DNA from 4 places in the Streptomyces sp. NPDC037401 genome. Region 1 is predicted to be linked to each of the others. Evidence: riboswitches for the same ligand, from Rfam matches in the RefSeq annotation. Region 1 holds a riboswitch; each other region holds the start of a gene.
The links. Region 1 has a riboswitch for cyclic di-AMP ahead of ACZ7H1_RS23115 (M23 family metallopeptidase). Riboswitches for the same ligand answer to the same signal wherever they lie in the genome.
Positions count from the first base shown of each region.

Region 1 (5,684 bases):
GGGTACGCGGCCGGCAGCGCGACCGGCTCGCGCTCCTGGCCGTCGTAGTTCGGGGTGAAGTCGACGGTGTCCTCGTCGATCGACTCCGTCATCAGGGACGTCGCGTCCGCCATCCGGCACTCGGTGTACCGCATGGCGGCCGGCGGGTCGTCGTTCCCCAGCGAGCCGAAGTTGCCGTGGCCGTCCACCAGCGGCAGGCGCATGGAGAAGGGCTGGGCCATGCGCACCAGGGCGTCGTAGATCGACGCGTCGCCGTGCGGGTGCAGCTTGCCCATCACCTCGCCGACGACGCGGGCGCACTTCACGTAGCCGCGGTCGGGGCGCAGGCCCATTTCGTTCATCTGGTACACGATGCGGCGGTGTACCGGCTTCATGCCGTCCCGGGCGTCGGGCAGGGCGCGGGAGTAGATCACCGAGTACGCGTACTCGAGGAAGGAGCCCTGCATTTCGTCGACGACGTCGATGTCGAGGATCTTCTCCTCGAAATCCTCCGGCGGCGGGGTCTTCGTGCTGCGGCGGGCCATCGCTGCTGCGGCTCCTTACCAAGGGGTGGATCTGACGCGGTCCATTGTGGACCGCTCCTCTGACAACACCGACCCCGACCCGGGACCACCGGGAACTTCTCCAGGTGTCGGCGCGCTTGCATACAGTGGCAGGACTTCTCTACATCGCGATCGAAGGGACCACATGCCCATGGGTCACACGGCCACTGCTCAGGACGCCACCGGCGGCCTGTCGGCTACCGAGCACCGCCTGGCCAACGGCCTGCGCGTGGTGCTCTCCGAGGACCACCTGACCCCGGTCGCCGCGGTCTGCCTCTGGTACGACGTCGGTTCGCGTCACGAGGTCAAGGGGCGTACGGGACTGGCTCACCTCTTCGAGCACCTGATGTTCCAGGGCTCGGCGAGCGTACCCGGCAACGGCCACTTCGAACTGGTCCAGGGTGCCGGCGGTTCGCTGAACGGCACCACCAGCTTCGAGCGGACCAACTATTTCGAGACCATGCCGACCCACCAGCTGGAGCTCGCGCTCTGGCTGGAGGCCGACCGGATGGGCTCGCTGCTGACCGCCCTCGACGAGGAGTCGATGGAGAACCAGCGCGACGTCGTCAAGAACGAGCGCCGCCAGCGCTACGACAACGTCCCGTACGGCACGGCCTTCGAGCGGCTGACCGCGCTCGCCTACCCCGAGGGCCACCCGTACCACCACACCCCGATCGGCTCGATGGCCGACCTGGACGCCGCTTCCCTGGAGGACGCGCGGGATTTCTTCCGCACGTACTACGCCCCCAACAACGCCGTCCTGTCGGTCGTCGGGGACATCGACCCGGAGCAGACGCTCGCCTGGATCGAGAAGTACTTCGGCACCATCCCCTCGCACGACGGCAAGCAGCCGCCCCGCGACGGCTCGCTCCCCGACGTGATGGGCGGGCAGCTCCGCGAGGAGATCACCGAAGAGGTCCCGGCCCGCGCGCTGATGGCCGCCTACCGCCTGCCCCACGACGGCACCCGCGAGTGCGACGCCGCCGACCTGGCCCTGACCGTCCTCGGCGGCGGCGAGTCCTCCCGGCTGCACAACCGCCTGGTCCGCCGTGACCAGACGGCCGTCGCCGCCGGCTTCGGGCTGCTGCGCCTGGCCGGGGCGCCCTCGCTGGGCTGGCTGGACGTCAAAACCTCCGGCGGGGTCGAGGTCCCGAGCATCGAGGCCGCCGTCGACGAGGAGCTCGCGCGCTTCGCCGCCGAGGGCCCGACGGCCGGGGAGATGGAGCGCGCCCAGGCACAGCTGGAGCGCGAATGGCTCGACCGGCTGGGCACGGTCGCCGGCCGCGCCGACGAACTGTGCCGGTACGCCGTGCTCTTCGGCGACCCGCAGCTGGCGCTGACCGCCGTCGACCGGATCCTCGACATCACCGCCGAGGAGGTCCAGGCCGCGGCCGCGGCCCGGCTGCGCCCCGACAACCGCGCGGTGCTCGTGTACGAGCCGCTGGCCGCACCGGCGGACACCGAGAGCGCAGAGGGCCCCGAGGCCTCTGCCGGGGACTCCGCCACCGATGAGAACGACGAGAACGAGAAGGCGGCCCAGTGAGCGACACCACCGGATCGACGATGACCTTCCACCCGCGCCCGCAGGCGGGGGAGGCCCGGCCGTGGGCCTTCCCGGCCCCCGAGCGCGGGACGCTGGACAACGGCCTGACGGTGCTCCGCTGCCACCGTCCCGGCCAGCAGGTCGTCGCGGTCGAGATCAGCCTCGCCGCGCCGCTCGACGCCGAGCCCGCGGGCCTCGACGGCGTCGCCACGATCATGGCGCGGGCCCTGTCCGAGGGCACCGACAAGCACACCGCCGAGGAGTTCGCCGCCGAGCTGGAGCGCTGCGGCGCCACCCTCGACGCGCACGCCGACCACCCCGGCGTCCGGGTCTCGCTGGAGGTCCCGGTCTCCCGCCTGCACAAGGCCGTCGGCCTGCTCGCCGAGGCGCTGCGGGCCCCCGCCTTCGCGGACAGCGAGGTGGACCGCCTGGTGCGCAACCGGCTCGACGAGATCCCGCACGAGCTGGCCAACCCCTCGCGCATGGCGGCCAAGCAGCTCTCCAAGGAGCTCTTCCCCGAGTCCCTGCGGATGTCCCGGCCGCGCCAGGGCACCGAGGACACCGTCGCGCGGATCGACGCCGCGGCCGTCCGGGCCTTCTACGAGGCCCACGTACGCCCCGCCACGGCCACCGCCGTGGTCGTCGGCGACCTCAGCGGCACCGACCTGGACGCCGTCCTCGCCGACACCCTGGGCGCCTGGACCGGCGGGGCCGGCACGCCGCGCCCCGTGCCCCCGGTGACCGCCGACGACACCGGGCGCGTGGTCGTCGTGGACCGGCCGGGCGCGGTCCAGACCCAGCTGCTGATCGGCCGGATCGGCCCGGACCGGCACGACCTCGTGTGGCCGGCCCAGGTCCTCGGCACGTACTGCCTCGGCGGCACCCTCACCTCGCGGCTGGACAAGGTCCTGCGCGAGGAGAAGGGCTACACCTACGGCGTCCGCTCGTTCGGGCAGGTGCTGCGCTCCACCGCGCAGGGCACCGGCGCGTCCATGCTGGCGATCAGCGGCTCGGTCGACACCCCGAACACCGGCCCGGCGCTCGCGGACCTCTGGAAGGTGCTCCGGACGCTGGCGGAGGGCGGCCTGACGGATGCCGAGCGGGACGTGGCCGTGCAGAACCTCGTCGGCGTCGCCCCGCTGAAGTTCGAGACGGCGGCCGCCGTCGCGGGCACGCTCGCCGACCAGGTCGAGCAGGAGCTCCCGGACGACTTCCAGGCGCAGTTGTACGCGCGGCTGGCCGAAACCGGCACGGTGGAGGCCACTTCGGCTGTCGTCAAGGCGTTCCCCGTGGACCGTCTGGTGACGGTGCTCGTGGGTGACGCGGCGCAGATCGAGGGGCCCGTGAGGGAACTGGGCATCGGTGAGGTCACCGTGGTCACGCCCTGACCCACGGCCGGCCCGCAACTGGCCTGAATGAACGGGGGCCCTGGCGGATCATCCGCCAGGGCCCCCGTTTGTCCTTCATGTCCGTTTGTGTCGGGTGGTTGCGCTTATGCCCAGTGGCGTGCGCCACAAAAACGCGTGTCTGTTTGGTGATTGGATGAAGATCCGCCTAGCGTCGGTCCCGCTGTCCGTCAGCTGTAAGCGCCGCACCCGCGGCACCGGGCAGCGATCGCCGAGTCCCCGTCAGGCGCGAGCCTGGGGAGCCGGGGACCCACAAGTGTCCCTGGGGTGAATCGGACCGCCTCGCAAGAGGGGGCCCGTAGGAGACCTTCCTGCTCCGAACCCGTCAGCTAACCCGGTAGGCGAGAGGGAAGGAAAGGATCAGCCTTTTCATGGCGTTTGGCAGTCGTCCCACCGGCAAGCACCGTGGTTCCAGCCGACTGAACCGCAAGGCCGCCGGCATAGCCGGGGTCACCGCCCTCGCCGCCACCGGAGTGGTCGGCTCGCTCGCGGGCCCGGCGTTCGCCGCCGACACCGCCCCCGAGAAGTTCGAGGACACCGGCCTGAACACGGTCGTCGTCGCCGAGGACATGGCGGGCCAGATCGAGGCCCAGGCCGCCGCGCAGGCGCAGGCCGCCGAGATCGCCGCCGCCAAGGCCCAGGCCGAGGCCGAGGCCAAGCAGCGCGCCGCCGAGGCCCGTGCCAAGGCCGAGGCGAAGGCGAAGGCCGAGCGCGAGGCCAAGGAGCGCGCCGAGCGCGAGGCCGAGCGCAAGCGCCTGCTGCAGTTCGTCTCGCCGATCGACGGCTCGTACGTGAGCACCTCGTACAAGGCCGGCGGCGCCATGTGGTCCTCCGGCAGCCACACCGGCATCGACTTCCACGCCGCCTCCGGCACCACGGTCCGCGCCGTCGGCATGGGCACCGTCGTCGAGGCGGGCTGGGGCGGCGCCTACGGCAACAACGTCGTCATCAAGCACAACGACGGCTCCTACACGCAGTACGGCCACCTGCACTCGCTGTCCGTGGTCGTCGGCCAGAAGGTCACCCCGGGCCAGCAGATCGGCCTCTCCGGCTCGACCGGCAACTCCAGTGGCCCGCACCTCCACTTCGAGGCCCGCACCGGCGCGGACTACGGCTCGGACATCGACCCGATCGCCTACCTCCGCTCGCACGGCGTCAGCATCTGACCCGGCGCGCCCCGGCGCACGCTTCCCCGAAGGCCCCGGCTCCCCGAGCCGGGGCCTTCGGTGTGCCCGGGCAAAGGATGACCCAAAGAAGGACCCGATTTCCGGCGGCGCTCGGGAATTCCGGTGTGCTGCAATAGAGTCGCAGCAAGAAGTCGGAGGAGCCGAACGGCTGAGTAGACGACCGCGTTTCGCGGGGATTAAGCGGAGGTCCGGTTTTGCGTATTCCTGCGCACGCGGTGTGCACCGCCATCCGCGAGGACATCGTCACCGGTGTCTTCGAGCCGGGGGCCCGGCTCACCGAGGAGCAGCTGGCGCGCCGCTACGGCGTCTCCCGGGTCCCGGTCCGCGAGGCCCTGCGCACCCTGGAGTCCGAGGGGTTCGTGACCACACGCCGGCACGCCGGCGCCTGTGTCGCCGAGCCCACGGAGCAGGAGGCGGCCGACCTCCTGGAGGTGCGGATGCTGCTGGAGCCCCTCGGAGCCGCCCGGGCCGCCCAGCGGCGTACGGAAGCCCACCTGAAGGTGCTGCGCGGGCTGGTCAGGCTGGGCCAGGAGCGGGCCAGGCGCGGCCAGGGGGAGGATCTGCGCGCCCTGGGCGGCTGGTTCCACGAGACGCTGGTCCAGGCCTCCGGCAGCCCCGGGCTGATCGCGCTGCTCACCCAGCTCCGGCACAAGATCGCGTGGATGTACGAGGTGGAGGCCCCCGTGCGGCCCGTGGAGTCCTGGGCGGAGCACGGCGCGATCGTGGACGCGGTGGCCCGCGGGGACGCCTCCCGCGCGCGTGCGCTGACCGCCGTGCACGTGGACCGGGCGGCGGCCGCGCACCGGCTGCGCCGCCCGGACGCGGAGCGCGTGAGGACTCTGCAACCTGTCGTAAACACCGCGAGCGGCCGCCATTAACAATCGCCGTATACAAATAACGGATATGCGTGTGGCGCCGGACCGGATCACCGGCTTTATCCGCTCGCGGCATTTCCGGCTGCGCGAATTGTTTTTCCGTGGAGCGGTGGAAATGCGAGAACGGGCCG
Region 1 covers NZ_JBVJWO010000021.1:110,364-116,047, forward strand. The annotation lists gene ACZ7H1_RS23100 (DNA gyrase/topoisomerase IV subunit A) at 1-524, opposite strand, end outside; gene ACZ7H1_RS23105 (M16 family metallopeptidase) at 694-2,085, shown strand; gene ACZ7H1_RS23110 (M16 family metallopeptidase) at 2,106-3,473, shown strand; cyclic di-AMP (ydaO/yuaA leader) riboswitch at 3,691-3,850, shown strand; gene ACZ7H1_RS23115 (M23 family metallopeptidase) at 3,863-4,657, shown strand; gene ACZ7H1_RS23120 (GntR family transcriptional regulator) at 4,873-5,556, shown strand.

Region 2 (5,684 bases), on a different contig from region 1:
GCCGACGTGCACACCCCCGGCCAGGGCAACCTCCTCGCCCTCGCCGAGCGCAACGGCCTCGACAACATCCGCGTCGCCAACGGCGACGCGATCATCCTGCTGCGCGAGATGCTCCCGCCGGCCTCACTCGCCGGGCTGCGCGTGTACTTCCCGGACCCGTGGCCCAAGAAGCGCCACCACAAGCGCCGCCTGATCCAGCCGGAGTTCCTCTCGCTGGCCGCCACCCGCCTCGCGCCCGGGGCCCTGCTGCACTGCGCCACGGACTGGGAGCCGTACGCCGAGCAGATGCTCGAAGTCCTCACCGCACACCCGGACTTCGAGAACACCCAGGCCGACGGCGGATACGCGCCCCGGCCGGACTTCCGCCCCTTCACCCGCTTCGAGGGCCAGGGCATCGACAAGGGCCACGTCGTACACGACCTGCTCTTCCTGCGTACCGGGAACTGAAAACCCCGTCTGCGCCGGCGGCCCGCTCGTTAGGGTCGGTGGGGTGTTTCGGGCGATCCCTCGTACATCGGCCCGGGCCCGCGGCGTCGTGGTGGTCTGCGCGCTCGCGGCCGCCGGAGTGCTGATCCTGGCCCTGGTGCGGGAACAGACCGGTACGCCGGGCTTCTTCGTGGGGCTCGGCCTCGCCGTCCTCCCCGTACCGCCGCTCGCGGCCGCGTTCCGTCGGCTGGGGCGGCCGCGGGCGGGACCGGCGGACCGGACGGAGCCGCCGGGCCGTCCCTGGGCCCCGCTGCTGTTCTCCTTCGGCTGGGGCGCCTGCGCGGCGGCGCTGATCGCCATACTGGCGAACAGTTTCGCGACCCGCTGGATAGCCGCGGCCACCGCCGACCCGTACGACGCCGACCAGCTCGGCTCGATCGCGATCGCGCCCGTCGTGGAGGAACTGGCGAAGGCCGCCGCCCTGCTGCTCGTGTTCGTGTTCCGGCGGCGGCACCTGACCGGGCTCACGGACGGCTTCGTGCTCGCGGCGTTCACCGCCACCGGCTTCGCGTTCACCGAGAACATCCTCTACCTCGGCAACGCCTTCGGCGAAGACCTCGGCAGCGGCACCTCGGTGCTGGCCTCGATGACCGCGGCGACCTTCTTCGTGCGGATCGTGATGTCGCCGTTCGCGCATCCGCTGTTCACCGCGCTCACCGGGCTCGGCTTCGGACTGGCCGCCCTGACCGGCGCCGGCACACGCACCGGCACCGGCACCCCTACCCGCACGCGGGCCCGCCGCGTGCTGTTCCCGCTCGCCGGGCTGCTGCTGGCGATGGGCGTGCACGCCCTGTGGAACAGCTCTCCGGAGTTCGGCGAGCACGGTTTCTACGTCGTCTACGGGACCGTGATGGTCCCGGCGTTCGCCCTGCTGACCTGGCTGGCCGTCAGACGTCGAGGCCCTTGCTCTGCAGCCACGCCATCGGATCCTGCGTCGCCCCTCCGGTCCGCACCTCCAGATGCAGATGGGGTCCGGTGACGTTGCCGGTGGCGCCGACGCGGCCGATGGTCTCGCCGGTGCTCACGGTGCCGGAAGTCACCGACATCGAGGACAGGTGGCAGTACCAGATCTCCGTACCGTCATCGAGCCGGAGCACGATCCGGTAGCCGTACGCACCGGAGTACCCGGCCGACACGATCGTGCCGTTGTGGACGGCCTTCACCGGGGTGCCGGTGGGCGCGGCCAGGTCCAGGCCCGTGTGGTACCCGGAGGACCACATGGAGCCGGGGACGCCGTAGTGCGAGGTCACGGTGTACGAGGAGGTGGGCAGCGCGTAGCTCTTGGCGAGCTTGGCCAGCCGCTCTTCCTCGGCCTTGGCCTCGGCGGCGGCCTTCGCCGCGGCCTCGGCGGCGGCTTCGGCGGCCTTCGCCTTGGCTTCGGCGGCCTTGCGGGCGGCCTCCCGCTGTGCGGCAGCCTCCTTCGCGGCGGCCTCTTCCGCCGCCCTGGAGGCGGCTTCCTTGGCCTCGGCGGCCGCGGCGTCCGACTGGGACTCGGCCTGCTGCAGGATGCGGTTGCGGAGCACCTCGCCGGCGTCGGTGCCCGCCTCGGCCTGCTGCGGGCTGACACCCGCGGTGGTGAGGGGCGCGGCCACCGGGACGGTGTCGGCGGAGACCTCTTCCTCACCCGCGTCGCCGGGGAGCAGCGAGGGTATGGATATGGAGATCTGCGGCCGGTCCTGGGCGGTGGCGATGCCGCCCGCGCCGACGGCGGCGATGACGCCGACGCCGAGGACCGTGGAACTGCGGGCGAGGCCGCCGCGCTGCTTGGCGACGCGGTGGCGGCCGCGGACGGGACGGACGGAGTCCTCGGTGGGGTTCCACTCGCCCCACGCACCGGCGTTGGGGCCGTCGAGCACCTCGGAGGCTTCAGGGACAGGCCTGTTCGACGCCACGGGGGCGCACTCCTTTCCTTCCTTCTCGCCTACCGGGTTAGCTGACGGGTTCGGAGCAGGAAGGTCTCCTACGGGCCCAATCGGACCCGATTCACCCCAAATTGGTGGTTCCCCGGTTCCCTTGCGGAATTCGGCGCGCACGCGCGCGGCGCCGTCTGGGGCGACGGCTGGGACAACCGCGCTGCGTTATCGAACGGTAATAGACACAGGGGAGTGAATCCAAGCTGTTGCGATTGTTCCTTCGCGTGTATCAGCCACGCTCTGACCAGCTCTGGCCTGGACTTTTACTAACAAGAGTGGGCCAAAGCGGACGTTCTCCCGACCCCTTGGGTATCTCTCCAGCCACACCAGCCCCCTGACGGATCGTCAACTGCACTGCGGAGCGCGCCCTGTTGACTACCGTGCGTGAGCACGAAGTCTACCGGTTCCGGACCACCGGGACCGTACGCCGCCGGGCCGGCTCCCCCTCCAGCGGCCGCCCGACCGCCAGCAGCGCCATGTCGTCCGTCGCCCCGCCGCCGGTGTGCCGGCGCACGTCCGTGATCAGCGCGGTCAGCAGCGCGTCCGGCCCGGGGAAGATCCGCCCGCGCAGCCGCTGCGGAGGGTCGTAGAACTCCCCCGCCCGGTCCCGCGCCTCGGTCAGCCCGTCCGTGTACACCAGCAGCGTCGCCCCCGCCGGGAACGCCCACTCGTCCGCCAGGTCCGGGTGGCCGGCGGCGAGCTCGCCCATGCCCAGCGGCAGCGCGTGCTCGGCGGGCTCCAGCGCCCGCAGCCTGCCGTCCGCATGCAGCAGCAGCGGCTCGGGGTGCCCCCGGTTGACCACGCGCAGCACGTCCCCGCCGGGCGGGATCTCGGCCAGCACGCAGGTGGTGAACCCCTCCACGGCATCCAGGCTGTCGCGCCGCGTGCCCTCGCGGTCGAGCGCCCGCTCCAGCCGGCGGGCCACCCCGGTCAGGGTGGGCTCCAGCTCCGCGGCCTCCCGGAAGGCCCCCAGGACCACCGCGACGGCCTCCACCGCCCCCATCCCCTTGCCCCGTACGTCCCCCACGGCCAGCCGGACCCCGAACGGCGTCTCCTGGACCGCGTACAGGTCGCCGCCGATGAACGCGTCCGCCTCGGCGGCCTCGTACCGGGCGGAGACGTGCAGCCCGCCGATCCGCTCGGCGGGCGTGGGCAGCACGGCGCGCTGCGCCGCCTCCGCGATCTCGCGGGCCGAGGCGAGCCGCTCCCCGCTGCGCCGGACCACCCGGTTGATCAGCACGGCGAGCCCCGAGACGGTCAGCACGGTCACCAGCTCGGTGAGCGCCTCCACCTTCCAGGTCGTGCCGTGGTGGACGTGCAGCAGCAGGACGGTGCCCGAGGCGAGCGCGCCGGTGAGCAGGGTGGTGGCGAGCGCGAAGAGCGGAGCCGCGACCAGCGGAGCCGCGGAGAAGAAGGGCGAACCGGTGAAGCTCGGCGGGGTGAGCACGTCGAAGACGAGCCCCAGCAGCACCAGCAGCACGGGCAGCGCGCGCACGAACCTCCGGGCGATCGCGCTCCCACCAGCCTGCCCCTGCCCCACCACGGTGTTCTCCTGCCCGGTCCGCTCGCACGGGTGCGGACCGCTGCCGCCTCGCCCCACAAGGCTGCGGCCGCACCGCACGGCCGGCCACCGGGCCACGGCCGAAAGGGGTACGGAACGACGAAGGCCCGGATCCGTGAGGATCCGGGCCTTCGTACTGGAGTAGCGGGGACAGGATTTGAACCTGCGACCTCTGGGTTATGAGCCCAGCGAGCTACCGAGCTGCTCCACCCCGCGTCGGTAAACACCACTCTACGCTATGCCGGAGGCCCTCCGCGCCACCTTTTCCCGCAGGTCACAGCGAGCCGACGAATCCGGCGAGGTTCCGCCGGGTCCTCTCGATCTGCTCGTCCACCGTCAGCGACTCCTCGAAGCGGCCGCCGGGCTCCGGCAGCTTCTTCCCGCGCACGTACAGCGAGCAGGCCAGGTCGGTGCAGACGTAGAGGCCGACGGAGTTCCCCTCCCGGCCCTCGCGGCCCCGCTTGCGGGCCGTCATCAGCGAGACCCCGCCGCCCGGATGGGTGGTCAGGCACAGGGAGCACATGCTGCGGTGCAGGAACCCGCGCTTGACCTCGGGGAAGCGGAGCGTGATCCCGACGAGCCGGTCCTCGTGCTCGGTCACCAGATAGGTGCGGTCGGGCGCCGAGAGGTCCCGCCAGCCCAGGAAGTCGAGGTCCTCCCACGGCCGCTCCGCCAGGTCGCGCGGCAGCGGCAGCCGCTGGGCCTCCCCCTTCGAGCAGTTCACGAACGACGTGCGGATCTCGTGCTCCGTCAGTGCCTTCATGCCCTGGACGCTAATCTTCCCTAGGATCCCTAGGCAAACGATTAACCTACCTAGCCAGTGCGCAGCACGCAGCAGCCGGCAGCCGGCAGCCACAGAGAGGAGCCGTGACCGTGCCCCGAGCCGGACTCACGCCCGAGCGGATCGCCGGGGCGGCCGCCGACCTGGCCGACACCATCGGCCTCGACCAGGTGACCGTCTCCGCCCTGGCCCGCGGCTTCGGCGTCCGCGACGCGAGCCTGTACGCCCACATCCGCGGCCTCGACGACCTCCGCAGCCGGGTCGCTGTCCGCTCCGCCGCCGAGTTCGCCGACCGGATCACCACGGCCCTCGCCGGCCGCTCCGGCCGCGACGCCCTGGCCGCCTTCGCCCGGGCCTACCGGGACTTCGCCGTCCGCCACCCCGGCCGGTACGCCGCCACGCAGCTCCGGCTGCCCGCCGAGACCCTGGCCGGCTCCCCCGGCCACCAGCGCCTGGTCGAGCTCACCTACGCCCTGCTGCGCTCGTACGACCTCGCCGAACCCGACACCACGGACGCGGTCCGGCTGCTGCGCAGCACCTTCCACGGCTTCGCCGTACTGGAGGCTGCCGACGGCTTCGGCCACCCGCGCGAGCTGGACGCCTCCTGGGCCCGGATCCTCGACGGGCTGCACGCCCTGCTCACCCGGTGGCCGGCCGCGCCCCCGTCGGCGACGCTGGCCCCATGAGCTCTCGCATCCGGGTGCGCCGCGTCTACGACCCGCCCGCGCCGGAGGACGGCACCCGCGTCCTCGTCGACCGCCTCTGGCCGCGCGGCCTGTCCAAGGCATCGGCACGCATCGACGCCTGGCCGAAGGCCCTCACCCCGTCGACCGGGCTGCGCCGCTGGTTCCACGACGGCGGGGGCACGTACGAGGAGTTCGCCGCCCGCTACGAGGCCGAGCTCGCCGACCCCGAGGCCGCCGACGCCCTCGCGTCCCTGCGC
Region 2 covers NZ_JBVJWO010000009.1:18,432-24,115, forward strand. The annotation lists gene trmB (tRNA (guanosine(46)-N7)-methyltransferase TrmB) at 1-447, shown strand, start outside; partial or broken gene ACZ7H1_RS11065 (PrsW family intramembrane metalloprotease) at 491-1,384, shown strand; gene ACZ7H1_RS11070 (M23 family metallopeptidase) at 1,374-2,378, opposite strand; cyclic di-AMP (ydaO/yuaA leader) riboswitch at 2,390-2,524, opposite strand; gene ACZ7H1_RS11075 (PP2C family protein-serine/threonine phosphatase) at 2,797-3,942, opposite strand; tRNA gene ACZ7H1_RS11080 (tRNA-Met) at 4,103-4,176, opposite strand; gene ACZ7H1_RS11085 (FBP domain-containing protein) at 4,235-4,723, opposite strand; gene ACZ7H1_RS11090 (TetR/AcrR family transcriptional regulator) at 4,834-5,427, shown strand; gene ACZ7H1_RS11095 (DUF488 domain-containing protein) at 5,424-5,684, shown strand, end outside.
Region 2: another riboswitch for cyclic di-AMP. It lies ahead of ACZ7H1_RS11070 (M23 family metallopeptidase); the one in region 1 lies ahead of ACZ7H1_RS23115 (M23 family metallopeptidase).

Region 3 (5,684 bases), on a different contig from region 1:
GGTGCGCAAGGCGCTCCACGACGTGCTGGACGCCTCCCTCGCGGACCTGACCCGCTTCGACTGCCAGCCGCTGCCCGGCCTGCTCGCCGAACGGCTGCTGGCCCACAGTCCGCACCTGGACCGGGTGTTCTTCGGGAACAGCGGGACCGAAGCCGTCGAGACCGCGCTGAAGTTCGCCCGGTACGCGACCGGCCGGCCGAGGGTCCTCTACTGCACCCACGCCTTCCACGGCCTGACGACGGGCTCCCTCTCGGTCAACGGCGAGAGCGGCTTCCGGGACGGATTCGCCCCGCTGCTGCCGGACACCGCGGTCCCGCTGGGCGACGTCGCCGCGCTGGAACGCGAACTCGGGCGCGGGGACGTGGCGGCCCTGATCGTCGAACCGGTCCAGGGCAAGGGCGTGCACGAGGCTCCGCCCGGATACCTGCGGGCGGCGCAGGAGCTGCTGCACCGCCACAAGGCGCTGCTGATCGCCGACGAGGTGCAGACCGGTCTCGGGCGGACCGGTGACTTCTACGCGTACCAGCACGAAGCGGGCGTGGAGCCGGACCTGGTCTGCGTGGCCAAGGCGCTGTCGGGCGGCTACGTGCCGGTCGGTGCCACCCTGGGCAAGGACTGGATCTTCAAGAAGGTGTACTCGTCGATGGACCGGGTGCTGGTGCACTCGGCGAGCTTCGGGGCGAACGCGCAGGCGATGGCCGCCGGGCTGGCGGTGCTGTCCGTGATGGAGGACGAGGAGACCGTGGCGCGGGCCCGTGCGACGGGCGACCTGCTGAGGGGGCGGCTGGCCGCGCTGGTGGACGAGTACGAGCTGCTGCACGAGGTGCGCGGGCGCGGGCTCATGATCGGGATCGAGTTCGGGCGGCCGTCGTCGCTCGGGCTGCGGAGCCGGTGGACGATGCTCCAGGCGGCCCGGAAGGGCCTGTTCGCGCAGATGGTCGTCGTGCCGCTGCTGCAGAAGCACCGGATCCTGACCCAGGTGTCCGGGGACCACATGGAGGTCATCAAGCTGATTCCGCCGCTGGTCGTCGACGAAAAGGACGTGGACCGCTTCGTCACGGCGTTCCGCGAGGTCATGGACGAGGCGCACGCGGGCGGCGGGCTGATGTGGGACTTCGGCAAGACGCTGGTGAAGCAGGCGGTCGCGAACCGGTGATGCCCGTGGACGGGTGAGGCCGTGGACCGGTGAGGCCGTGAACCGGTCCGGCAGTACCCGGAAGGTCGGTACGGGGTACGGGGCCCGGCCCCGTACCCCGTGGGTGATGAGGGTTACGCGAGCAGCCGGGTGCGCAGCCGCTCCAGGGTCGCGGGCGTGAGCCCGAGGCCGTCCGACAGGTACGGCTCCACGCCGCCCCACCTCTCCTCGATGGCCTCGAACGCCGCGTCCAGATAGGCGGCGCGCGCTTCGAAGAGCGGGCTGAGCAGGGCCGTCACCTCGGGGGAGGGCGGCGCGTCGGGCGTGCCGCTGCGCCTGATCCGGTAGCGGCGGTGGGGGGCGTTCGACTCCAGGTAGTCCGCGGTGATCGCCTCGCGCCCCACGCCGAGCGCGAGCAGGGTCACGGCGACGGAGAGGCCGGCCCGGTCCTTCCCGGCCGCGCAGTGCATCAGCACCGGGACGCTGTCGTCCGCGATCGCGTGGACCACCCGGCTGTGCTCCGCCGTCCGCTCCTTGATCATCTTGCGGTACGAAGCGGACATACGGGCCGCGGCCTTTCCGTCGCCGAGGATTCCGTGGAGCTGTTCGAGGTTGCCGTCGCGGACCATGTTCCAGAACTCGCTGCCGTCGGCGGGGTCGGAGAGCGGGATGTTGACGTTCCGGACGCCGACGAGCTCGACGTCCGGACCCTCCACCGCATGGTCGGCGGCGTTGCGGAAGTCGAAGACGGTGTGCAGTCCGAGCGAGTTGAGGTACTCGGTATCCGTATCGGTGGCATGGGCGAGATGTCCGCTTCGGAAGAGATGCCCCGAACGCACCCGACGTCCGTCCATGGCCGGAAGGCCGCCTACGTCACGGAAGTTGCGCACTCCGGCGAGCTCCGGCTCCAGCGGCGGGGTGTGCGGTATGCGGAGGGTCACGTGAGCTCCCGATGTGTCCGAATTGCACTACTTGGCGTCAAGTTACCGCAGGGATGGGGCAGATGTGCACCCGGCCCGTGAGCAGGATCATACGGTGACCGTGAGTGTCGGCGGTCCGAACGTGAATTGCCTTGTAGGGGCGGCTGTTACACGGCTGCAATGGACGGACAGTGACCGGAATTCCGGCGATCATTCAGCTCGCGGATTCTTTTGGTGAATTCACGGCTTGTTCCGTTCGGCCGAACTCGATTACGGTCACCGCCGAGCCGGGTGGAACGCCGAGTCCTGCCGCCGCCCGGAAACCGCATCCGACCAATACGTGCGGCAGGAGCGGGGGAACCAGGTAAGCCGCCGTACCGGAGAAAGATCCGGAACGGCTTGGGGTGAAGCCCTACGAGTACTCCTCGTACGGCCGGACATCTCCAGTCCGAACCCGACAGCTCACCTCGCAGGCGACGGAGAGGAATTCGCCATGCCCGGAAAGGGTAAGCACCGCCGCCCGAAGAGCAGCCCGATAACGCGCGGCTTCGTCGCCGCGGGGACCGGTGGGGCCGCGCTCGCGCTGCCGCTCATCGGTGCCACCGGCGCCCACGCCGCCGAGAAGGCGGCCGCGCCGACTGCGGCGCAGGCGCAGGTCCGGGCGCAGGCTCAGGCATTCGTTCAGGCGCAGGGGCACGTGCTCGGCGCGGCTTCGGTCGCGGCCAAGGCCGCCCCGGCGACGTACACCGTCGTCGCCGGCGACTACCTCTCCAAGATCGCCGCCGAGCAGGACCTCGACGGTGGCTGGGAGCGTCTGTACGCGGACAACCGGGAGGCGGTCGGCTCGGACCCGTCCCTGATCCACCCGGGCCTGGAGCTGACCCTGGGCGGCAAGGCGAAGGCCGGTGCCCGCGCGGAGGCCAAGCCCGAGGTCAAGCGCGAAGCCAAGGCCAAGGCCAAGGACAGGGGCGAGTCGAAGCGCGAGGGCTGGTCGAAGGGCGAGTCGAAGCGCGAGTCGAAGGCCGAGTCCAAGGTCGATTCGAACGGCGACACCGCCCCGGCGCCGCGCGCGGCGCGGTCCGCCGAACGGTCCGCCGCCGTCGGTTCCTCCTCGGACGGGGCGCAGGGCTCCTCGGAGGCCGTGTCCGGTGCCGGCTTCGTGGCCCCGGTCAACGCCTCCGTCTCCACCTCGTACCGCCTGGGCGGCGCCATGTGGTCCAGCGGCTACCACACGGGTGTCGACTTCTCCGTCGGCTCCGGCACCAGCATCAAGGCGGTCGGCGCGGGCACCGTGGTCTCGGCCGGCTGGGCCGGTGCGTACGGCAACGAGGTCATCATCCGCCACGCGGACGGCCGCTACTCGCAGTACGCCCACCTCTCTTCGCTGAGCGTCTCCGCGGGCCAGAGCGTCGCGGCCGGCGAGTCGATCGGCCTGTCGGGTTCCACCGGCAACTCGACCGGCCCGCACCTCCACTTCGAGATCCGTACCGGCCCGTCGTACGGCCAGGACATCGACCCGCTCGCCTACCTGCGCTCGCACGGCGTGACCATCTGACCGGTATGAGCGTCGTACGGCCGATGGCCGGAACCCGAGTGGGGTTCCGGCCATCGGCCGTGCGGGGGCCGTATTCCTGGTTGGCCGAAACTGACCGGGTGGTATAGATCACCCTGCGTCAACCCTTGCCTACGGTCGCGTAGGTCACATCCTTCGGTGAAGGATGTGGTCCCGTGGCAGGCGATACAACTCTCATGGCATCCGATGGTGCGTTCCAGGCACCTTGCGCATCCCGCACGTCCGCGGCACCGGTCGGTTCGTACGCGGCCATCGGCGACAGCTTCACCGAAGGCGTCGGCGACCCGGGTCCCGACGGGACCTTCGTGGGCTGGGCGGACCGGCTCGCGGTGCTGCTCGCCGACCGCAGGGACGAGCACGACTTCCGGTACGCGAACCTCGCCGTGCGCGGCCGGCTCCTCGACCAGATCGTGGCGGAGCAGGTGCCCCGGGCCAAGGCGCTCGCGCCCGAGCTCGTCACCTTCTGTGCCGGCGGCAACGACATCATCCGGCCGGGCAGCGACCCCGACGACGTCGCCGAGCGGTTCGAGGCGGCCGTGGCCGACCTCACCGGCGCGGTGGGCACCGTGATGATCACCACCGGCTTCGACACCCGGGGCGTGCCCGTGCTGCGCCACCTGCGCGGCAAGGTGGCCACCTACTCCGCACACGTGCGGGCCATCGCCGACCGCTACGACTGCCCGGTGCTCGACCTGTGGTCGCTCAAGTCCGTCCAGGACCGGCGCGCTTGGGACGACGACCGCCTCCACCTGTCCCCGGAAGGCCACACCCGGGTCGCCCTGCGGGCCGCGCAAGTGCTCGGCATGGAGGTGCCGGCCGACCCGGACCAGCCGTGGCCGCCGCAGGAGCCGCGCGGGTCGGCCGAGGTCACCCGCGACAACATCCAGTGGGCGCGGGAGTACCTGGTGCCGTGGATCGGGCGCCGACTGCGCGGGGAGTCCTCGGGTGATCACGTCGAGGCGAAGCGGCCGGACCTGCTGCCGCTGTAGGGCCGGCTGCCGCTGTAGGGGCCGACTGCCGCTGTAGGGGGCGAAGGAATCCTTCGGGGCGGACACGCGTTGGGATGGGCAGGAAGCAATGCTTCCGCTGGGTGGCAGCGTGCCTATCGTGCCTATCGTGCTGTGTGAGGGGTTGCACGCGCCCCGGTGTCGATGCCGCCCGCTCATCGTCCGACCGCCTCAGGAGGCGCTTTGACCGGCTCTCGAACTCTCCGCTCCGAACTCCGTGCGCTGCGCCCGGAGGCGTTCGGTGCCGACCCGGCCGGTGCGCGGATGGAGCGGATCCGCCGCTCGCCGAACTTCGCCGACGGCGTGTTCCAGAACCCGGTCGGGGCCCGCCAGCGGCCGTCCGGTTCGATGCTGGAGTTCGCGAAGATCTACTTCCGCAAGGAAGAGCGGGCCCGCAGGGCGCCTGCGGCGCCCATTCCCGTGCACCCGACCACGCTGAAGGACCTGTCCCGGCCGCCGGCGGACGGCCTGCGGCTGACGTGGATGGGTCATTCCAGCGTGCTCGCCGAGATCGACGGCCGCCGGGTCCTCTTCGACCCGGTGTGGGGAGAGCGGTGCTCTCCGTTCCCGTTCGCCGGGCCGAAGCGGCTGCACGCCGTGCCGGTGCCGCTGGCGGCGCTGGGCGCCGTGGACGTGGTGGTGATCTCGCACGACCACTACGACCATCTGGATCTGCCGACGATCAAGGCGCTGGCGGGTACGGACACCGTTTTTGCCGTACCGCTGGGCGTGGGCGCGCACCTGGAGCGGTGGGGCGTTGCGGAGGACCGGATCCGGGAGCTCGACTGGAACGAGTCCACGAAGATCAACGGCCTGTCGCTGACGGCCACGCCCGCCCGGCACTTCTGCGGCCGGGGGCTGCGCAACCAGCAGCACACGCTGTGGGCGTCGTGGGTGGTGGCGGGTGACCAGCACCGGATCTACCACAGCGGGGACACCGGGTACTTCCCCGGCTTCAAGGACATCGGTGCCGAGCACGGGCCTTTTGATGCCACGATGATCCAGATCGGTGCGTACAGCGAGTACTGGCCCGACATCCACATGACGCC
Region 3 covers NZ_JBVJWO010000001.1:132,744-138,427, forward strand. The annotation lists gene ACZ7H1_RS00610 (aspartate aminotransferase family protein) at 1-1,156, shown strand, start outside; gene ACZ7H1_RS00615 (tyrosine-protein phosphatase) at 1,270-2,076, opposite strand; cyclic di-AMP (ydaO/yuaA leader) riboswitch at 2,376-2,546, shown strand; gene ACZ7H1_RS00620 (M23 family metallopeptidase) at 2,549-3,610, shown strand; gene ACZ7H1_RS00625 (SGNH/GDSL hydrolase family protein) at 3,805-4,617, shown strand; gene ACZ7H1_RS00630 (MBL fold metallo-hydrolase) at 4,819-5,684, shown strand, end outside.
Region 3: another riboswitch for cyclic di-AMP. It lies ahead of ACZ7H1_RS00620 (M23 family metallopeptidase); the one in region 1 lies ahead of ACZ7H1_RS23115 (M23 family metallopeptidase).

Region 4 (5,684 bases), on a different contig from region 1:
GCGAACCGATCTGGTTCACCTTCACGAGCAGGGCGTTGGCGGAGCCTTCCTCGATACCGCGGGCCAGACGCTCGGGGTTGGTGACGAACAGGTCGTCACCGACGATCTGGACCTTGGCGCCGAGCTTGTCGGTGATGACCTTCCAGCCGGCCCAGTCGTCCTCGAACAGCGGGTCCTCGATGGAGACCAGCGGGTACGCCTCGACGAGCTCGGCGTAGTACTCGGTCATCTCGGCGGCCGAGCGGGACTGGCCCTCGAACTCGTACTTGCCGTCCTTGTAGAACTCGGACGCGGCGACGTCGAGCGCGAGCGCGATGTCCTTGCCCGGGACGTAGCCGGCCTGCTTGATGGCCTCGACGATGAGGTCGAGCGCGGCGCGGTTGGACTCCAGGTTCGGGGCGAAGCCGCCCTCGTCGCCCAGACCGGTCGAGAGGCCCTTGGTGTGCAGGACCTTCTTGAGGGTGTGGTAGACCTCGGCACCCCAGCGGAGGGCCTCGGAGAAGGACTCCGCGCCGATCGGCGCGATCATGAACTCCTGGATGTCCACGTTGGAGTCGGCGTGCGAGCCGCCGTTCAGGATGTTCATCATCGGAACGGGCAGCAGGTGCGCGTTCGGGCCGCCGAGGTAGCGGAAGAGCGGCAGGTCCGAGGCCTCGGACGCGGCGTGGGCCACGGCGAGCGACACGCCGAGGATGGCGTTGGCGCCGAGGGAGCCCTTGTTGTCGGTGGCGTCCAGGTCGAACATGGCCTGGTCGATCAGGCGCTGCTCGGTGGCGTCGTAGCCGACCAGCTCGGGGCCGATCTGCTCGATGACGGCCAGGACGGCCTTCTCGACGCCCTTGCCCATGTAGCGGTTGGGGTCACCGTCGCGGAGCTCGATGGCCTCGAAGGCACCGGTGGAGGCGCCGGACGGAACGGCAGCACGGCCGGTGCTGCCGTCGTCGAGGCCCACCTCGACCTCGACCGTGGGGTTGCCTCGGGAGTCCAGGATTTCCCGGGCTACGACGACGTCGATGGACGGCACGAGCATCTCCTTCTGGGATGTGACGCTGGGTGTGCGGTGGCGCGTGGGCCGTGCGGTGGCCCTGCCGGTCTAGAGCCTAACCGCCCCGGGGCGGTCGGCCGCCCGACCGCCCGGGTCCTGGGACGAAAAAGGGTCCGAATACCCGTGTTCCAGGACAATCAGCCCTTGATCAACTGCCCGGAGACACGCGTCCGCCCGGTGCGCCGGGGGGAAGTGCGCACCGGGCGGGGCCTGGTTGCCGCGGTCCGGCCGGGGGCCGGGGGAGGTCCGGCCGGAGCCGGGCGGGGTCAGGAGAGCTTGAGCATCTGGCCCGGGTAGATGAGGTTCGCGTCGCTCACGATGTCCTTGTTCAGCTCGAAGAGCTTCTCCCAGCCGCCGGACACCTTCTGGGCGTCGGCGATGGTGCCGAGGGTGTCGCCGGCCTTGACCTCGTACGAGCCGTTGCCCTTCTTGTAGCCCGTGGCCGGGGCGGCGGACGGCGCGGAGGCTGCCGGGGCCTTCGAGCGCTCGGAGCGGGTGGTCGGCGCCGACTCCTCGCGGGTCTCCTTGCGCTTCTCGGCCGGCTTCGAGGAGCCGGAGGAGGAGCCCTCGTCCGAGGAGCCGCCGTTCGAGGCGCGGGACAGGCCGACGCCGCAGCTCGGCCAGGCACCCTTGCCCTGGACCGCGAGGACCTTCTCGGCCACGGCTATCTGCTGGGACTTGGAGGCCTGGTGGGCGTTGGGGGCGTAGGCGGTGCCGCCGAAGCCGGCCCAGGTGGACGGGGCGAACTGCAGGCCGCCGTAGTAGCCGTTGCCGGTGTTGATGGACCAGTTGCCGCCGGACTCGCACTGGGCGACGGCGTCCCACTCGGAGGTGGTGGCGGCGCTGGCGGTGCCGGCGGCCATGAGCGGGGCGGCGACCGCGGCACCGGTGACACCGGCGAGGGTCACGATGCGGGTGGCCTTGCTGGGACGACGGTGCTTGCCCTTGCCCGAAAGCAGCATGGAACTTCTCCTCACCGACGCCTGCGAGGTGAGCTGTCGGGTTCGGGCGGATGAAGTCGCCCGGCCGCGCGACTGGCGCGCGGCTTCACCCCAAGCCGTTCCGTGACCGTCTCTCAACGGCCGGGTCCGGCACTTACCTTGGGTCCCCCGCTCCTGCCTTCGGCGCTTGCGCGACGACTGTTCCCCCCGTCCGCCGGCAGGATTCGGCGATGCGGTCGAAGGAGCCCGCGGTGGCGAGCGGTTCAGACCGTAGACAGACGTCTCCCCGATGTTCAAGGTCGGACATCGGGGAGAAAACGCCCTTACCCACCCCTACGCGGGAAGCGTTTGCGCAGGTGAGCGGGTGTATTACGGAACCATCACGGCGGAACTCGCCCACTGACGGGAAGAGATGCATGTCTCACTTCGAAGAAGTCGGACATTTGCTACCGTAACGGGTCATCAGGGCCGCCCGAAGTGCCCCTATTTCTCGCTTAGATCGAGATTCTGGCCAGGCTTGATCAGGTCCGCGTCTTCGCCGATCAGGCGCTCGTTCGCCTCGTACAGAGCGTTCCAACCGCCCTTCACGCCCTTGGCATCCGCGATCTCCGACAGGCTGTCACCCGGCTTGACGGTGTACGAGGGCTCGGGCGTCACCTTCGACGGGTCGTCAGCGCCGAGCGGGATCTCGTCGGCCGGCGCGCCGCGGTGGCGGCCGGTGCCCTCACCCGGAGCGGGGGTGGTGGTGGCGCCGGGGGTCTCCGGCGCGGCCTGGGTGGCGGGGAAGCCGGGGGTGCCGGGCAGGACCGGCGTGCCGGGAGTCCCGGGCGTGAGGGGCAGCGTCGGCGAACCCGGGTCGGTCGACCCCGGGGTGCCGGGAGTTCCGGGCGTGCCCGGGGTTCCGGGAGTGCCGGGCGTGCCCGGAGTGCCCGGGGTCGTGGGCGTGCCCGGGGTGCCGGGCACGGTCGGCGTACCGGGGGTGGCGGGCGTGGTCGGCGTACCGGGCGTCGTCGGCGTGCCCGGGGTCGTGGGCGTGCCGGGGGTGGCCGGCGTGCCGGGGGTGGCCGGGGTCGCGGGCTCCTCCGGCTTCCCGGCGCCGGGGACGACGTGGTCCGGGCGGACCGGGGAGGGGGCCACCGGGCGCGGGGACGCGGCCGAGCCGGGGTCCACGTCGGCGGCGGGGCCGGACTTCGTGAGCCCCGAGGTGCTGCCGCACAGCGGCCAGGCCTCGGGCCCCTTCGAGCCGAGGACCTTCTCGGCGACGGCTATCTGCTGCGAGCGGCTGGCCAGGTCGGCGCGCGGGGCGAACTCCAGCCCGCCCGCCGACTTCCACATCTCCTGGGTGAACTGCAGCCCGCCGTAGGAGCCGTTGCCGAAGTCGGCACTCCAGGTGCCACCGCTCTCGCACTCGGCGACCTTGTCCCACGTGGCGGTGTCCGCGGCCGACGCGTTCGTGGCGGCGAGCAGGGGCAGCGCGAGTGCGGAGCCGGTGACTCCGGCCGTGACGACGAGCGCGGGGGCCTGACGAGGGCGCCTGTGACGGCCGTTCCCGGAACGCATGTGTTGGACCTTTCACGTGGGGGCAAAGGGGCGACGGCGAACGTAGCGGGCTTCGAACGCTTGTCACAAGTCGATGCAGCGCAGATCACGTAAAGGTCACACTCCTGACGCCTTGTCAGGAATGATTGACTCCGGTTCAGTTCGTTTGCGGGGTGAATTCCACGGGAAGTGTGCGCAGCCCGCGCATGATGAGCCCGCCCCGCCAGCGCAGTTCGGACGGATCGACGGCAAGCCGCAGGTCCGGCAGCCGGGTCAGCAGGGTCGCCAGCGCGGTCTGGCCCTCCAGCCGGGCCAGCGGAGCGCCGAGGCAGTAGTGGATCCCGTGCCCGTATCCGAGGTGCTGGTTGTCCGTGCGCGAGAGATCCAGGGCGTCCGGGTCGGCAAAGCGCGCCGGGTCGCGGTCCGCGGCAGCCAGGACGACCAGCACCGGGTCCCCGGCCGCGATGTCCCGGCCGCCGAGGGTGAGCGGGCGGGTGGCGAACCGCCAGGTGGCCAGCTCGACCGGTCCGTCGTAGCGCAGCAGCTCCTCCACACCGGTGGCGAGGAGTCCGGTTTCGCCCGCAGCGAGGGAGGTCTGCAGCCGCGCGCGCTGTTCCGGATTCGCAAACAACGAGTGAACGCCGTTGCCGATGAGGTTCACCGTGGTCTCGAAGCCGGCGAAGAGCAGGATGAAGGCCATGGCGGCGGCCTCGTTCTCCGTCAGGTGCTCGCCGTGGTCGCTCGCCCGGATCAGACCGGAGATGAGGTCGTCGCCCAGGTCGTCCCTTTTGCGGTGGATCAGCTCGACGAGGTAGTTCCGCATCTTCTTGACCGACCGGGCCACTCCCCCGCGCGGACCGCCGCCGTGCCGGATCATCATCCCGGCCCAGTCGCGGAAGTCGTCCTGGTCCTCCCGTGGTACGCCGAGCATCTCGCAGATGGCGTAGATGGGGAGCGGGAAGGCGAACTCGTGGATGAGGTCCGCCTCCCCCCGGGCCGCGAAGCCGTCGATGAGGTGGTCGGTGAGCTCCTGCACCCGCGGGGTGAACTCCGCGACCCGGCGGGGGGTGAAGGCCTTGGACACCAGGCGCCGCAGCCGGGTGTGGTCCGGGGGGTCGATGTTGAGCAGATGCGTCATCAGCTCGGCCTTGCGCTCGCCCGGGATGCCCGTCTTGCCCTTGGCGTGCGCGGGCTCCGCATGATGGGCCGGGTTCTTGCTCAGCCGCTGGTCGGCGAGGGCCTGACGGGCGTCGTCGTACCGGGTGACGAGCCAGGCCTCGACCCCGCTGGGGAGCCGGGTGCGGTGGACCGGGGAGTGCTCGCGCAGCCAGGCGTAGGCCGGGTACGGGTCGGTGGCGAACTCCCAGTCGAACAGGTTCGGGGCCGGGGGTGCGGCGGGGGCTGCGGCGGTCTCTTCGTGCACCACCCGACCGTAACCCGCCAGGCCACCGCACATCCCATATGACTGGTTCGTGACGGCTGTCCGTAGATCGGACAGACCTTGACCTGAGGCGAGCGGCCGTTCCTACTTTCGGTTTTGTGGATGTGAGGATCTTGAAAAGCAGCTTCGCGGTGGTGGAGAGACGGGCCGAGCACGCGGTCAAGTTCTTCTACTCGCACCTCTTCTGGCACAACCCCCACGTCCGGGAGATGTTCCCGCCGGCGTTCGAGGACATGGAGCGCCAGCGGGACCGGCTGTTCGCAGCCCTGACCCATGTGATCACCCACCTGGAGGACGAGGCCCTCGGCCGCTACCTGCGCGACCTCGGGCGCGACCACCGCAAGTTCCTGGCGGGCCCCGAGCACTACGCCGCCGTGGGCACCAGCCTGCTCGCCGCCCTCGCCGAGGCCTCGGGCGACGCCTGGAGCCCCGCCGTGGAGAAGGCGTGGGGCGAGGCGTACTCGGCGATCGCCGACGCGATGATGGCGGGCGCCTCCTCCAGTACGGGCCCGCCCTGGTGGGACGCGGAGATCGTCCAGCACCTCCAGTACGGCCGGGACATCGCCGTACTGACGCTGCGCCCGCACGCACCGCTGCCCTACGTGCCCGGCCAGTACGTCAGCCTCAGCAGCGAGCGGGTGCCGACCACCTGGCGCACGTACTCCATCGGCAACGCGCCACGCCCCGACCACACCCTGGACCTGCACGTCAGCCGGAT
Region 4 covers NZ_JBVJWO010000011.1:96,837-102,520, forward strand. The annotation lists gene eno (phosphopyruvate hydratase) at 1-1,030, opposite strand, end outside; gene ACZ7H1_RS13865 (transglycosylase family protein) at 1,312-2,007, opposite strand; cyclic di-AMP (ydaO/yuaA leader) riboswitch at 2,011-2,182, opposite strand; gene ACZ7H1_RS13870 (transglycosylase family protein) at 2,470-3,546, opposite strand; gene ACZ7H1_RS13875 (cytochrome P450 family protein) at 3,683-4,948, opposite strand; gene ACZ7H1_RS13880 (globin domain-containing protein) at 5,071-5,684, shown strand, end outside.
Region 4: another riboswitch for cyclic di-AMP. It lies ahead of ACZ7H1_RS13865 (transglycosylase family protein); the one in region 1 lies ahead of ACZ7H1_RS23115 (M23 family metallopeptidase).